Dongshaea marina: one gene and its partner. Each later gene encodes a partner of the first gene's protein in a complex. Links are inferred from orthologs where the notes say so. Each region holds a gene or a part of one and is shown on either strand. Other genes may lie near its edges.

The links. Proteins that work in one complex are often made in the same cells at the same time.
Region 2: the proteins of secA (region 1) and secY are in contact, whole or in part, in a crystal structure (PDB 3DIN), measured with the Thermotoga maritima proteins. The link is inferred for Dongshaea marina from one-to-one orthologs. Residues at the interface, in WP_004082002.1 of Thermotoga maritima: Glu261, Ala262, Arg263, Lys300, Ala301, Arg302, Thr303, Ile304, Ile305, Leu323, Tyr324, Asp325, Pro326, Val329, Ser330, Tyr333, Ile336, Lys340, Phe345, Val349, Glu363, Phe364, Tyr374, Ser375, Gly376, Gly377, Glu393, Ile395, Thr482, Ser483; in WP_004081795.1 of Thermotoga maritima: Glu108, Gly109, Glu110, Glu111, Ala236, Glu237, Arg238, Arg239, Ile240, Thr241, Ile242, Gln243, Tyr244, Ala245, Arg246, Arg247, Val248, Thr249, Gly250, Arg251, Arg252, Val253, Tyr254, Gly256, Ala257, Ser258, Thr259, Tyr260, Leu261, Pro262.

The regions. Positions count from the first base shown.
Region 1 is NZ_CP028897.1:433,789-438,832, forward strand. What follows is about bases 698-3,976. They hold secA (preprotein translocase subunit SecA), read left to right. Parts: upstream 698-1,049; coding sequence 1,050-3,776; downstream 3,777-3,976. Other genes in these bases: lpxC (UDP-3-O-acyl-N-acetylglucosamine deacetylase), read left to right, coding at 698-715; mutT (8-oxo-dGTP diphosphatase MutT), read left to right, coding at 3,773-3,976. Outside these bases: more of lpxC, read left to right, coding at 1-697; more of mutT, read left to right, coding at 3,977-4,171; DNA gyrase inhibitor YacG, read right to left, coding at 4,269-4,457. UniProt on the Escherichia coli protein: Required for protein export, interacts with the SecYEG preprotein conducting channel.
Region 2 is NZ_CP028897.1:239,250-244,973, reverse strand. The notes cover bases 893-3,760. They hold secY (preprotein translocase subunit SecY), read right to left. Parts: upstream 3,059-3,760; coding sequence 1,727-3,058; downstream 893-1,726. Other genes in these bases: rpsE (30S ribosomal protein S5), read right to left, coding at 3,690-3,760; rpmD (50S ribosomal protein L30), read right to left, coding at 3,504-3,683; rplO (50S ribosomal protein L15), read right to left, coding at 3,066-3,500; rpmJ (50S ribosomal protein L36), read right to left, coding at 1,581-1,694; rpsM (30S ribosomal protein S13), read right to left, coding at 1,080-1,436. In the rest of the region: rpsD (30S ribosomal protein S4), read right to left, coding at 13-633; more of rpsK, read right to left, coding at 675-892; more of rpsE, read right to left, coding at 3,761-4,190; rplR (50S ribosomal protein L18), read right to left, coding at 4,206-4,559; rplF (50S ribosomal protein L6), read right to left, coding at 4,569-5,102; rpsH (30S ribosomal protein S8), read right to left, coding at 5,116-5,508; rpsN (30S ribosomal protein S14), read right to left, coding at 5,532-5,724. UniProt on the Escherichia coli protein: The central subunit of the protein translocation channel SecYEG. Consists of two halves formed by TMs 1-5 and 6-10.

The sequences.
Region 1 (5,044 bases):
CGTACGGGTTTCTACGATAGAGCATCTCTCTGCAGCCCTTGCTGGCTTAGGGATTGATAACCTTGTCGTAGAGGTCGACTCTCCAGAGCTGCCGGTAATGGACGGAAGTTCCCATCCGTTTATCTACCTGCTGCAATCTGCGGGGATCGAAGAGCAGTCCGTTGCCAAGAAGTTTATCCGGGTACTCAAGCCGATTCGGGTTGAGTTAGAGGATAAGTGGGCCGAGCTGCTTCCCTACAACGATGGTTTCAAGATGGACCTGCTGGTGGATTTTGATCATCCGGTATTCAAGAAGCAAAACCAGCATCTGAAGCTCGATTTTTCCAGCAATGCCTTTATTCGCGATATCAGCCGCGCCCGAACCTTCTGCTTCCTGCGGGATGTTGAGTATATGCACTCACGCAACCTGGCACTGGGTGGAGGCCTGGAAAATGCGGTGGTGATGGATGATTATCGTGTGTTGAATGAAGATGGCTTACGCTATGACGATGAGTTTGTGAAGCACAAGATGCTGGATGCGATCGGCGATCTCTACATGTGTAATCACAATCTCATCGGTGAGTTCAAGGCTTACAAGACCGGGCATGCCCTCAACAACCTGTTGCTCAAGACTCTGTTGGCAACAGAAGATGCCTGGGAGCTGGTTAGCTTTGAAGATGAAAAACAGCAGGTGCCGATCACCTTCTGTGATACCTCACTGGTGGTTGCAAGCTGATCTTCCACATCAGACATGAGAAAAGGCGCCGGCGCTCTCCACCCGGCGCCTTTTTTATTTCCCCCCAGTTCTGATCTCCCCTTGCTTTTTGAGGAGACAGCCCCCATAAATTGCTTGGCTCTGTTGAGGTTTCCAATTTTAAAGTGGATCTGAGGCGTCAGCAGAGCCTGGATGATGAGTTGTTTTTGCACTCTTTTCCAACAAGGATTTTGCCCTGGTCTTATCTTGATTTAAAATGGCGTGCCGGTCTGTCCTGTATCGCTTCGACGAACCGGGGGGTCTCCTAAAGTGCAAGGATGAGAGATTAAACCAGTGAACCTAAAAGTGGCCAATAATGATAAGTAACTTCCTCACCAAGATTGTTGGCAGCCGTAATGAGCGAATTCTCAAGAATCTGCGCAAGGCTGTAAAACGGATCAACGCTATGGAGCCTGAATATGAGGCTCTGACCGATGAGCAGCTGAGTGCCAAAACTGAGGAGTTTCGTCAGCGACTCAAAGAGGGGGCTACTCTTGAAAGCCTGCTTCCTGAGGCTTTTGCAACGGTTCGAGAGGCATCTAAGCGTATCTTTGAGATGCGTCCCTTCGATGTACAGTTGGTTGGGGGCATGGTCCTGAACCAAAACCAGATCGCCGAGATGAAAACCGGTGAAGGTAAGACCCTGACCGCGACCCTGCCTGCTTATCTGAACGCCCTGACCGGACGTGGCGTTCATATAGTTACCGTGAATGACTACCTGGCCAAGCGTGATGCCGATGGCAACCGGCCACTGTTTGAATTTTTGGGGATGACGGTTGGCTGTAACCTGCCCGGAATGGATCCGGATCAGAAGCGTGATGCTTACGCTGCCGATATCACCTATGGAACCAACAATGAATTCGGCTTCGATTATCTGCGCGATAATATGGCCTACTCCGCCGATCAGCGGGTTCAGCGTGAACTCTACTATGCCCTGGTGGATGAGGTTGACTCGGTTCTGATCGATGAGGCGAGAACACCACTGATCATCTCCGGCCCCACCGATGATAACTCAGAGCTCTATATCAGCATCGATAAGCTTATCCCTAAGCTGACCAAGCAGGATAAAGAGGATTCTGAAGAGTATAAGGGCGATGGCCACTATACGGTGGATGAGAAAAATAAGCAGGCCTTCCTGACTGAAAATGGCCAGCTGTTTGTGGAGGAGCTGCTCAAGGAACGCAAGCTACTCGGTGATGATGAATCCCTGTTTTCGGCCACTAACATCGCCCTGCTGCACCACATCAATGCGGCGCTGCGCGCCCACACCTTGTTTGAACTCAACGTCGATTACATAGTTCAGGATGGCGAGATCGTGATCGTCGATGAGCATACCGGTCGTACCATGCCGGGACGTCGCTGGTCCGAGGGGCTGCACCAGGCTGTGGAAGCCAAAGAGAATGTGCAGATCCAGAATGAAAACCAGACCCTGGCATCGATCACCTTCCAGAACTATTTCCGCCTCTATGAAAAGCTGGCGGGGATGACGGGAACCGCCGATACCGAAGCCTTTGAATTCCAGTCTATCTATAACCTCGAGACTGTGGTGATCCCGACCAACAAGCCGATGATCCGTAACGATATGGGCGATCTGGTGTACCTCACCGAGGAGGAGAAGTACGAGGCGATCGTTCAGGATATCAAGGACAGGATCCAGGAGGGGCGGCCGATCCTGGTGGGTACCATCTCGATCGAGAACTCCGAGATGCTCTCTAATGTCCTGAAGAAGGAGAGTGTTCGCCACAAGGTTCTGAACGCTAAGTTCCATGCCCAGGAAGCTGAGATCATAGCCCAGGCGGGACGTCCTGGCGCCGTGACCATAGCGACCAACATGGCGGGCCGGGGAACCGATATCGTGCTCGGTGGTAACTGGCAGTCAGAGCTTGCCAAGCTTGATAATCCGAGCGAGCAGCAGGTGAATAAGATCAAGGAGGAGTGGCAGCGTTGCCATGATGAGGTGATCCAGGCGGGTGGCCTGCACATTATCGGCACCGAGCGTCATGAATCCCGACGCATTGATAACCAGTTGCGGGGCCGTTCCGGTCGTCAGGGGGATCCGGGTTCGAGCCGGTTCTATCTGTCGATGAACGATTCACTGATGCGGATTTTCGCCTCCGATCGGGTGGCTGGAATGATGCGTAAGCTTGGTATGCAGCGCGGCGAAGCGATTGAGCACCCCTGGGTGAGCAAGGCGGTTGAGAATGCCCAGCGTAAGGTTGAAAGCCGTAACTTTGATATTCGTAAGAGCCTGCTGGACTACGATGATGTTGCCAATGATCAGCGTAAGGTGATCTATGAGCAGCGTAATCACCTGCTCGGCAGTGAAGATGTTTCTGAGATCGTTGAGCACATTCGTGAAGATGTGATCAATGGTGTGGTGGATGAATATATTCCACCTCAGTCTCTGGAAGAGATGTGGGATATTCCTGAGCTGGAGCAGCGCCTCAAGGCCGATTTCTCCATCGAGCTGCCGATCGCCAAGTGGCTTGAAGAGCAGGATGACCTGCATGAAGAGACCCTGCGCGAGAAGATAGCTGAAGAGTCCTCACGCATCTACAAGGATAAAGAAGCTAAGGTGGGGCCAGAGGTACTGCGCCAGTTTGAGCAGGCGGTGATGCTGCAGAGCCTGGATGGTCTGTGGAAGGAGCATTTGGCGGCGATGGATCATCTGCGCCAGGGGATCCATCTGCGTGGCTACGCACAAAAAGATCCGAAGCAGGAGTATAAGCGTGAATCCTTTGCACTCTTTACCCAGATGCTGGATAGCTTTAAACAGGAAGTGGTCAGTGTGCTGAGCCGGGTACAGGTTCAGGAACAGTCCGAAGTAGATGCTCTCGAAGAGCAGCGCCGCCGCGCCGAGAGTGCACCTCGCTCCTACACCCATGCCGAGGCCCATAGCCCTCTGGGTGGAGAAGCAGCTCCAGCAGGCGAGGAGGAGCACGTTCAGCAGTATGTGCGTGAGGGGCGTAAGGTTGGGCGTAATGAGCCTTGCCCTTGCGGGAGTGGCAAGAAATATAAGCAGTGCCACGGACGCCTGAGCTGATGGAGTCGAATCGGATCTGGGTGGCGGTTGGCGTCATCCTTAATCCCAGTGGTGAGGTGTTTATCTGCCGACGTCCCCCTGATAAGCATCAGGGGGATAAGTGGGAGTTTCCCGGAGGCAAGGTGGAAGTGGGAGAGGAGTTCCATGATGCCCTGGCCCGTGAACTGACCGAAGAGATCGGCATCAAGCCGCTGCGGGTCGAGCCCTTTTTAGAGGTGCAGTTTGACTATCCGGATAAGCAGGTGCTGCTGGATGCCTGGCTGGTAACCCGCTACAGCGGGGAGCCCCATGGCAAAGAGGGGCAGGAGTCCCTGTGGTGTCCGGTAAGCAAGCTGGATATACGCCACTTCCCGGAGGCGAATCGGGCCTTTATCGAGAAGCTGCAGCAGGGATAAATAACCCGGAAGCTTTGGGCTTCGGAACAAGAAAAACCGCAATCGGCTGTGCCGGTTGCGGTTTTTTATGGGTGCTGTTGTGGCTCACAATGCTGCGTCATTCACTCCACAACTCTTGCTCACTGTGCTGAATCGGGGTCGAGATGGTGCGTTCCTCTTTCGCCCACTCCCCCAGATCGATCAGGCGACAGCGCTCTGAGCAGAAGGGACGAAATTGACTCTCGGGTTGCCACACCACCTTGGTTTCACAGGTGGGGCAGTTAACTGTCATGGCTGGTTTACTCACGGTGCCTCCGTTTAACAGCGGGCCAGTTCAAAGGGAATATCCGTTGTTTTTTCATTAGCCAGCGGCAGAAAACGGATGGTAAAGCGGCTCTTATTTCCACTGACCGAAGGGTAGTGGCCGTGATCACTGTCGAACTGGATCCGGATCATCTGTGCCGATTCGGTCGCATCCTGGAAAAAGCCGTTACGGGCAGTCTGCTCCTGATATTGAGCGGACTCACGCCAGAACCATAATAACAGCTCAATGGCTTCGCTCAGAGGACGTAATCCATCGACCCACTGGCTGATTTGCGGTTGTTGAAGCTCGCTATCCTGACCAAGCCACAGGTGAAGGGCCGGCACGTCAAAACTGCAACACCCCCCGGAATATTGAAACGAGGGCGGATCGCTCCAAGGAGTTTATCCTCCTTGAGGTGCTGGATCGCCCTGGCCATCCGGGGCAGGTTCTGCTGCGCCGAATGGAGCCGGGTCTCTAGCTGGTCGACCAGCTCGCGGTCGATTCCCGGATATTGAGACCACAGCGCGAGTTTTTGGCTCTGTTTTTCGAGATCCTTGAGAAGCTCCATGCGGGGATCTCCCCGCTCTAAG
Region 2 (5,724 bases), 190 kb from region 1 along the record:
TAGAAGCTAGCCTTACTTAGAGTAAAGTTCGACGATTAACTGTTCGTTAATTTCAGCAGACAGGTCAGTACGCTCAGGAACGCGCTTGAACACACCTTCCATCTTAGCCGCGTCGACCTCAACCCATGTTGGCTTCTCACGCTGATCTGCCAACTCAAGAGCTGCTTTAATACGAGTTTGCTTTTTAGCCTTCTCGCGGATGCTCACATTGTCATCTGCAGACACTGAGAACGAAGGTACGTTAACTACCTGACCGTTTACAGTGATAGCCTTGTGGCTAACCAGCTGACGAGCTTCTGCGCGAGTCGCACCGTAACCCATGCGATAAACTACGTTGTCCAGGCGGCCTTCCAGCAGCTGAAGCAGTACTTCACCGGTGTTACCCTTACGACGGGCAGCTTCTTTGTAATACTTGCGGAATTGCTTTTCCATTACGCCGTACATACGACGTACTTTCTGCTTTTCGCGCAGCTGCATACCGTAGTCAGACAGACGAGGCTTACGAGCACCGTGCTGACCAGGAGCAGTATCAATCTTACACTTTGAATCGATTGCGCGGACACCAGACTTCAAGAAGAGGTCTGTGCCTTCGCGACGGCTAAGCTTTAGCTTAGGCCCCAAATATCTTGCCATGTTCTTTCTCCAACATTCCTAACTAAGAGGCGGTAACGCGATTAAACGCGACGCTTCTTAGGAGGACGACAGCCATTGTGAGGAATTGGAGTCACATCAGTGATGTTGGTGATACGGAAACCAACCGCATTCAACGCACGGATTGAAGACTCACGACCTGGACCTGGCCCTTTAACCATTACTTCCAGATTCTTCAGACCATACTCTTTTGCTACGTTACCAGCGCGCTCTGCAGCGACCTGGGCAGCAAATGGAGTGGACTTACGAGAACCACGGAAACCAGAACCGCCAGCGGTAGCCCAGGAAAGAGCATTACCTTGACGATCGGTGATGGTGATGATCGTGTTGTTAAAAGAAGCATGTACGTGGGCTACGCCGTCACTTACTTGCTTTTTGATACGCTTACGCGTACGAGTCGGAGCTTTCGCCATCTCTACACCTTCCCGTTATTTCTTGATCGGCTTGCGTGGACCTTTACGGGTACGCGCATTGGTCTTGGTACGCTGACCACGAACGGGTAAGCTACGACGATGACGGATGCCGCGGAAACAACCCAGATCCATCAAACGCTTGATGTTCATGGATACTTCACGACGGAGGTCACCTTCCACTGAAAACTTAGCTACCTGCTCACGCAGTGTTTCCAGCTGGGATTCATCCAACTCTTTAATCTTTGCCTGTTCGGCTACACCTGCCGCTGCACAGATCTCTTGTGCGCGAGTGCGTCCGATACCATAAATAGCGGTCAAAGCGATGACAGCGTGCTTATGGTCAGGAATGTTAATGCCAGCGATACGGGCCACTGTTCACTCCTAAATTTCACAAAAAAATAGCCATTAACCGCAAAGCCCGTTGAGGATACACGGTAATGGACCCAATTACACAAAATATGGGCTGGCTACTTTAGCCAGCCTTGAAGCATATTTCAAGAACTAATTGCTAAAAAATTAGCCTTGACGTTGCTTGTGGCGAGGCTCACTGCAGATCACACGAACAACACCGTTGCGCTTGATGACCTTACAGTTACGACACATCGCCTTGACGGAAGCACGAACTTTCATTGCTTAACTCCGTAATATACGCCGAATCTGAATTAACGTCGACCGTAGCCTTTCAGATTGGCTTTTTTCAGGACATCCCCATACTGATTTTGCATCATCAGGGTCTGAACCTGTGCCATAAAGTCCATGATAACCACTACGATAATCAGCAGTGATGTACCACCAAAATAAAATTGAACGTTCCAAGCAGTCATTAGGAACTGCGGCACCAGGCACACAAAGACCATGTAAAGAGCACCAGCCAGTGTCAGGCGGGTCATTACCTTGTCGATGTAACGCGATGTCTGTTCCCCGGGACGAATCCCTGGAATGAATGCTCCGCTCTTCTTCAGGTTGTCTGCTGTCTCGCGAGGGTTAAATACCATCGCGGTATAGAAGAAGCTGAAGAAGATAATCGCCGCCGCATACAGCATGTCATATAACGGCTCACCTGGTGACAGGTTCATCGAAATAGACTGCAGAACCTCTTTAACAGGTCCTGTACCCTGCCCGAACCATGAAACTATGGTTCCGGGGAAGAGTACGATGCTGGATGCGAAGATCGCCGGGATAACCCCAGACATATTGATCTTCAGTGGCAGATGCGTACTTTGCGCTGCATAAACACGACGTCCCTGCTGACGCTTCGCGTAGTTCACTACGATACGTCTTTGACCACGCTCGACGAATACGACGAAGTAGGTCACTGCAAAAACAATCACGCCCAGCAACAGCATGATTAAAACATTCAATTCGCCCTGACGCGCCTGCTCAACGGTAGCACCGATGGCTCGAGGCAAACCAGCAACAATCCCGACAAAAATGATGATCGAGATGCCGTTACCAACTCCGCGTTCTGTAACTTGCTCACCCAGCCACATCAGGAACATGGTTCCTGTGACCAGACTGATTACAGCCGTGAAGTAGAAGCCAAAGCCTGGATTAATCACCAGACCATGCATCATGTTTGGTAGGCCGGTTGCGATACCAAGGGCCTGAACAGTACCCAGAATCAGCGTGCCATATCGCGTATATTGACTGATCTTACGACGGCCAGATTCACCTTCCTTCTTGAGTTCAGCAAGAGTGGGGTGAACCACAGTCAACAGCTGGATAATGATCGATGCCGAAATATACGGCATGATCCCCAGCGCGAAAATAGAGGCACGAGCCAAGGCACCACCACTGAACATGTTAAACAGTTCAACGATGGTCCCTTGCTGCTTCTGGAACAGCTGGGCTAGTACGGAGGCGTCAATACCAGGAATTGGCACATAGGATCCGGCGCGAAAAACAATTATCGCGATAAGAACAAAGAGTAAACGACTCTTCAGTTCACCCAATCCACCTTGCGGTTTTGCAACTTGCCCTGGTTTCTTAGCCATCTATGTACTATCCCTCGATTTTACCGCCAGCAGCTTCAATTGCCGCGCGAGCGCCTTTAGTGACACGCAGACCACGAACGGTCACAGCACGTTCGATCTTGCCAGAAAGAACAACCTTACCGAAAAGAATGTTCTTAGTCACCAGACCTGCTTGCTTCAGAGCGTTCAGATCAACAACGTCACCTTCGACTTGGGCAATCTCATGAAGACGAACTTCAGCAGTTACCATAGCCTTACGAGAGGTGAAACCAAACTTAGGCAGACGTTGCTTAAGTGGCATCTGGCCGCCCTCAAATCCTGGACGAACACCGCCGCCAGAACGAGCTTTTTGACCCTTGTGGCCACGACCAGAAGTCTTGCCCAGGCCAGAACCAATACCACGACCTACACGCTTGGCAGATGGCTTAGAGCCAGCAGCAGGAGAAAGAGTATTTAAACGCATAACTTACCCCTCAACCTTAACCATGTAGTAGACCTTGTTGATCATACCGCGTACACAAGCTGTATCTTCCAGCTCAACGGTATGACCAATGCGGCGCAAGCCCAGGCCACGCAAAGTAGCTTTGTGCTTAGGCAGACGGCCAATTGCGCTACGAGTCTGAGTTACTTTAACAGTCTTAGACATAGCGTATTACCCCCGAATCTCTTCGACGCTCAATCCACGCTTCGCCGCTACCTGCTCTGGAGACTTCATATGCGCCAGAGCGTCGATGGTTGCGCGAACAACGTTGATTGGGTTAGTAGAGCCGTACGCCTTCGCCAGAACGTTGTGTACACCCACAACTTCCAGAACCGCACGCATTGCACCACCTGCGATGATACCAGTACCGTCAGATGCAGGCTGCATGTAAACACGCGAACCAGAATGACGACCTTTAACAGGGTGCTGCAGAGTAGTGCCTTTCAGCTCTACAGTGCGCATGTTACGGCGAGCCTTTTCCATTGCCTTTTGAATGGCAGCTGGAACTTCTTTAGCCTTACCGTAACCAAACCCAACGCGACCGTTACCATCACCTACCACTGTCAGAGCAGTGAAGGAGAAGATACGACCACCTTTAACAACTTTAGAAACACGGTTAACTGCGATCAGCTTTTCCTGCAGGTCACCGGCTTGTGATTCGATTTTGCTCATCAGTCACTCCAAACCTTAGAACTTCAGACCAGCTTCACGCGCAGCGTCAGCCAGCTTGGCTACGCGACCGTGATATTGGAAACCAGAACGGTCGAAAGATACTTTTTCAACACCTTTCTCCAGAGCGCGCTCGGCAATAGTCTTACCGATCAGGCTCGCCGCTTCTGCGTTACCAGTATGCTTGAGCTGTTCAGCAATCGCTTTCTCTACAGTTGATGCAGAGGCCAGGACAGCAGAGTTGTCCCCAGCGATGATCTGAGCATATGTGTGGCGCGGAGTACGGTGAACCACCAGACGAGTCGCACCCAGCTCTTGCATCTTTTTGCGTGCACGAGTTGCACGACGGATACGGGCTGCTTTCTTATCCATAGTGTTACCTTACTTCTTCTTAGCCTCTTTACGACGCACGTTTTCATCGGCGTAACGAACACCCTTGCCTTTGTAAGGCTCAGGAGCACGGTATGCACGAATATCCGCCGCCACTTGACCAACTACCTGCTTGTCACAACCCTTCAGAGTAATCTCTGTCTGGCTTGGACACTCAGCGGTAATACCTTCTGGCAACTTGTGCTCAACAGGGTGAGAGAAACCCAGGGTCAGGTTCAGTGCATTGCCTTTAACAGCAGCACGATAACCAACACCAACCAGCTTCAGCTTCTTCTCAAAACCTTGAGTCACACCAATTACCATGCTGTTAACCAGTGAGCGCGCAGTTCCCGCGTGAGCGTTAGCGTTAGCAACACCCTCTTTAGGAGCAAAAGTCAGAGCGCTCTCTTCTTTGGCAACAACAACAGCATCGTGGATAGTGCGGTTCATAGAACCATTGCTACCCTTGATGGTGATTTCCTGACCGGACAAAATTACTTCTACGCCCGCAGGGATCTGTACAGGTGCCTTAGCAACACGAGACATAATTCACTCCCAATTAAGATACGTAGCAGATAACTTCGCCGCCCATGCCCGCTTTACGCGCAGCGCGGTCAGTCATCACACCTTTCGATGTGGATACGATAGCAACGCCCAAACCACCCTGAACAGATGGGATCTCGTTGTGCTTCTTATAAATACGCAGGCCTGGACGGCTCACGCGCTTGAGCATCTCTACTACAGGCTCGCCCTGGTAGTATTTCAGCTCAATAGTCATTTCCTGCTTAACGTCGCCAGCAACAGCAACGTCTGAAATGTAACCTTCTTGCTTAAGAACATTAGCAACGGCTAGTTTCAGCTTGGAAGCAGGCATGGTCACAGCAACCTTGTTCGCTGCCTGACCGTTACGGATGCGGGTCAGCATATCCGCGATCGGATCTTGCATGCTCATCTGTATATACTCCCGTGATTAACTTACCAACTAGCCTTCTTCAGGCCAGGAACTTCACCCTTCATCATATGCTCACGCAGTTTGATGCGTGACAAGCCGAACTTACGCAGGTAACCATGCGGACGTCCGGTGATGTTACAGCGATTACGCTGACGCGAAGAGCTTGAATCACGAGGAAGAGCTTGCAGTTTCAAAACCGCATCCCAACGTTCTTCA